DNA from 2 places in the Variovorax sp. RTB1 genome. Region 2 is predicted to be linked to the other one. Evidence: predicted binding sites of a transcription regulator. Region 2 holds the regulator's gene; the other holds the start of a gene.
The links. Region 2 encodes sigma-54, which starts transcription at its own class of promoters, with help from an activator protein. Its sites were predicted from a motif close to TGGCANGNAANCTGCTTT; they were not measured.

Region 1: the regulator sigma-54 is predicted to act here: its motif matches at 823-840, upstream of QN397_RS00915 (TorF family putative porin).

Annotation. Positions count from the first base shown of each region.
Region 1 is NZ_JASJXG010000001.1:194,942-197,336, forward strand. It holds gene QN397_RS00910 (YifB family Mg chelatase-like AAA ATPase) at 1-672, opposite strand, end outside; gene QN397_RS00915 (TorF family putative porin) at 889-1,752, shown strand; gene glnK (P-II family nitrogen regulator) at 1,817-2,155, shown strand; gene QN397_RS00925 (ammonium transporter) at 2,182-2,395, shown strand, end outside.
Region 2 is NZ_JASJXG010000045.1:13,022-15,416, forward strand. It holds gene QN397_RS21370 (hybrid sensor histidine kinase/response regulator) at 1-95, shown strand, start outside; gene QN397_RS21375 (RNA polymerase factor sigma-54) at 105-1,718, opposite strand; gene lptB (LPS export ABC transporter ATP-binding protein) at 1,852-2,395, opposite strand, start outside.

The DNA.
Region 1 (2,395 bases), on a different contig from region 2:
GTGATTCCCGGCGGCCGCGATTTCGAGCGCCCGCTTGGCGCCGACGTGGCCTTTGACGTCGGACAGATTGGCGTACCGCGGCGGCGCGGCGCTCGCAGCCGGCAGCATGCGCGCCCACCCATCGACAGGAGCATCTATTGGTGCAGTCGTGTCGGCTGGCAAAAATTGACGCACCACATCGAGCAGATGCGCCGCGCCATAAACCTCGGTGCCATGCACCAGTGCGGCTTCCCTCGCACTTTCGGTGGGCAACACCAGCTTCATCGCGACACCGCAGCTGTGCAGCGCGAGTGCCATCGCCAGCGCCCCCCGCACCGGCCTCAACTGGCCTGACAAAGACAACTCACCCGCGAACTCGTGGCCTGCCAGCCGCGCACCGTCGATTTGACCGCTGGCCGCCAGGATGCCGAGCGCGATCGGCAAATCGAGGCGGCCCGAGTCCTTCGGCAGGTCGGCCGGGGCGAGGTTCACGATGATCCGCTTGTTGTTCGGGAAGTCGAGCCCGGCGTTCTGGATCGCGGAGCGAACCCGTTCACGGGCCTCCTTGACCTCCACATCGGCCAGCCCGACCAGCACGAAGCTGGGCAACCCGTTCGCTAAATGCACCTCGACGGTCACACTGGCAGCTTCCAGGCCCAGCAAAGCGCGGCTTTGCACCAAAGACAAACTCATTTCACTCCCTTTCCCCAATATGGTGCACCATACTTTTGTGGGGTCGTTGCTGCAGGTTGGCGGACAGCCAATTGACAGAAACAGTTTGATTAACTTTCGCCCGGCGAGCGATTCGGATTAGCGGTTCAGGTTCCGCGCTTACGTGAACTTTGGCACGCTCCCTGCTTTGAGGATCACTCCAACCCATTCCAAAACCCCCTGAGGAGCTACCCGATGATGCACCGTACCGCCGCCAAGACCCTGGTTGTCCTGGCCACCGCTTTGACCGCGACGGGTGCCGTCCTGGCCCAGACGACACCGGCCGCCGATCCGGCTGCGGCACCTGCGGCGACGTCCCCCCTGACTGCCAACATCTCGCTGACCACGAACTACAAGTTCCGCGGGCAGGACCAGGACACCATCGGCCACAACGGTTTGTACAAGACGCGTGGCGTGAAGCCGGCAGTGCAGGGCGGCTTCGACTACGCCTTCGGCGAAAGCGGCTTCTACGTGGGCAACTGGAATTCCAGCGTCAACTGGCTCTCGGGCAACAGCATCGAGATGGACATCTACGGTGGCTACAAGATGAAGGTCGGCGTGTTCGACCTCGACTTCGGCGTGCTGACCTATGTGTACCCGGGCAACCACCTGGGCAACACCACGGAACTCTACGGCGCTGCCACCTACAGCGACGACGCCCTGGGCGCCTTCACCGCGAAGTACTCGCACACGGTGTCCAAGGACTACTTCGGCTTTGCCGGCGCGGCCAACGGCTCGGGCCTGAAGGGCCGCAACAGCGGCTACCTGAACCTGTCGTATGCCAAGGAAGTCATCCCGCATCTGACGTTGAAGGCTGCTGTCGGCTACACGCGCCTGAGCAGCGACATCCGCAAAAACACGGGCTACAAGAGCTATGTCGACTACAACGTCGGCGCGTCGTGGGACTTTGGCGGTGGCCTGTCGCTGGCCGGTGCGGTGGTCGGTGCCAACAAGAAAGACGCCTACCTGGCGGTCGTGGAACCGGGTTTTGGCCCGATCGGCGCGCAGACCCAGTCGATCAACAAGGCGCAGTTCATCGCCACGCTGACCAAGACGTTCTGACCCTCCAAATAGAAAGCGCGGCGACCGCCGCCGCGCCCGTCGGTTTTATCTCAAGGAGAACATCATGAAGCTGGTTACAGCCATCATCAAACCATTCAAGCTCGATGAAGTGCGCGAAGCACTGTCGGCCATTGGCGTGCAGGGCATTACCGTGACCGAGGTCAAGGGCTTCGGTCGCCAGAAGGGCCACACCGAGCTCTACCGTGGCGCTGAGTACGTCGTCGACTTTCTGCCCAAGGTCAAGATCGAGGCAGCCGTTTCCGACGAGCTGGTCGAGCGCGTGATCGAAGCGGTCGAGGGTGCCGCCCGCACCGGAAAAATCGGCGACGGCAAGATTTTTGTCTACAACCTCGAGCAGGTTGTTCGCATCCGCACCGGCGAAACGGGCCGTGAAGCGCTCTGAGATCAAGGCACGAAAGAACAACTGAAATGAAAAAACTGCTCGTCTCCCTCGCGCTCGGCCTGAGCGTGTTTGCCGCTGGCTCTGCGTTTGTCACCTCGGTGCAAGCGCAGACCCCGGCGCCGGCCGCCGAAGCGGCTGCACCTGCGGCCAGCGCTGCGCCAGCGGCTCCGGCCCCTGCCGCAGCAGCTGCTGCGACTCCGGCAGCCGACGCTGCTGCAGCGCCTGCCGCTGCCGCCCCTG
Region 2 (2,395 bases):
CGCTGCACCTGGCCCGCGAGCGTGGCTGGCATGCGTTGCGCAAGCCGGTGCAGCCGGCGGAGCTGCGCGGGATTTTGTTGCAGGCGCGGCGGTAAACCGACGCCTTACAGCGCCTTGCGCAGATTCGCCGGTGCGATGCGCAGCGCTTCGCGGTACTTGGCGACGGTGCGCCGCGCACATTCGATCCCCTGCTCTTTCAGCATGTCGGAAATCTGGCTGTCCGACAGCGGCTTCTTGATGCTCTCGGCGCTCACGAGTTGCTTGATGAGCGCTCGCACTGCCGTGCTGGATGCATTGCCGCCGGTTTCGGTTCCGAGCGCCGAACCGAAGAAGTACTTGAGCTCGACCGTGCCGTAAGGCGTCGACATGTACTTGGCCGTGGTCACGCGGCTGATGGTCGACTCGTGCAAGCCCAGCTCGTCGGCGATCTCACGCAGCACCAACGGGCGCATGGCGAGTTCTCCGTGCACGAAAAAGCTCTTCTGCCGCTCGACGATGGCGTTGCTCACCCGCAGGATGGTGTCGAAGCGTTGCTGGATGTTCTTGATGAACCAGCGCGCCTCCTGCAGCCGCTGCGACAGCGCCTGGCTGCCCTCGCCCTTGTGCGCCTTGAGCGCGCCGGCGTAGATGTCGTGCACGCGCAGACGCGGCATCACGTCGGGGTTGAGCATCACGCGGAACTTGAGCGTTGCGCCACGACCGGTGCGGGTGACGATCACGTCGGGCACCACGATGTTGCGCTCGACATCGACGAAGCGGCGGCCCGGCTTGGGCTCCAGCTTGGCGATCGCCTGCAGCGCGCTGCGCACTTCTTCTTCGTTGCTGCGTGTGAGCGTGGCCAGACGTTTGAAGTCGCGCCGCGCGAGCAGCTCCATCGGCTGCTTGCAGATCAGGATCGCAGTCTTGCGGATCTGCTTTTCTTCGGCCGTCTCGTTCTCATGGGCGAGCGCCTTCAGCTGGATTGCCAGGCATTCGCCGAGATCGCGTGCGCCGACGCCGACCGGCTCCAGGCTTTGCAGCAGGCCGAGCGCCACCTGGAAGTGGTGGACGAGACCGTCGAACTGGTCGTTGTCATCGCCCGCGAGGCCCGATGCCAGCGCTGGCAACGAGTCTTCGAGATAGCCATCGTCATTCAACGATTCGATCAAAAAACGCAGTGCGGCCTGGTCGTTTTCGTTCAGCCGCAGGCTCAGTGCCTGTCGGTGCAGGAAGGATTGCAGCGACTCCTGGCTGCGCGCGAGCTCGGTGGCGTCGGTGCGCTCGCTGCCGTCGTTCGGGCCGAGGTTGTTGCTGCTGGCTGGCGCCTCGCCGCCCCATTCCCCATCGTCCGGCGTCATCTCGACCGTGCCGTCGCCGCCCCAGTCGGGCTCCTGGTCGGACATCTCGGCGGCCGGCGCTTCGGTCTCGCTGGCGGTGGTCGCGGTGCTGGCGCCGTCGGCACTGGTCGCGAGCGCGCTGGGCGCGAACTCGCCGTCGCTCTCGCTCTGGCGGTCGCTGTCGTGCTCTTCGCGCGGCGCTGGCGCGTCGGACACGTCGATGCCGAACTCTTCGCGTGCGGCTTCTTCGGCCGTGCGCTCCAGGAACGGGTTGTCGTCGAGCATCTGCTCGACTTCCTGGCTCAACTCGAGCGTGGACAACTGCAAAAGCCGGATCGACTGCTGCAGCTGTGGCGTGAGCGCCAAATGCTGCGAGACACGAAGAGAAAGACCTTGCTTCACGGACAGCCTGCCAGACACACTCTGTTCAAGAAACACCGCAGAACCGGCTTTGCCGGGCTGTTGGTGTTGCCCCCGGTCAGGGGGTGGAAGAAGCGACACGCAGTGCGCGACGACCTGGGGGCGAGCAACAAGTTCACATCCGGAAGTGTTCGCCGAGGTAGACGCGTCGTACCTCGGCGTTGTCGACGATCTCCGAAGGCGTGCCCTGTGCCAGCACTTGCCCGTCGCTGATGATGAAAGCGTGATCGCAGATGCCCAGCGTTTCACGCACGTTGTGGTCGGTGATCAGCACGCCGATGCCGCGCTCTTTGAGAAAACTGATGATTCGCTGGATTTCGATAACGGCAATCGGGTCGATGCCGGCGAAGGGTTCATCCAGCAGGATGAAGCGCGGCTGCGTGGCGAGCGCACGGGCGATTTCGACCCGCCGCCGCTCGCCGCCCGACAGCGACAACGCCGGCGAGTTGCGCAAATGTTCGACGCGCAGGTCGTTCAGCAGCTCGCTCAGCCGCTCTTCCATCCGTGCCTTCGATATCGGGACCGCCCTGCCGGACTCGTCGGTGTCTAGCTGCAGCTCGAGCACGGCCCGCACGTTCTCTTCGACCGTGAGCTTGCGGAAAATCGACGCCTCCTGCGGCAGGTAGCTCAGACCCATGCGCGCGCGCTTGTGGATCGGC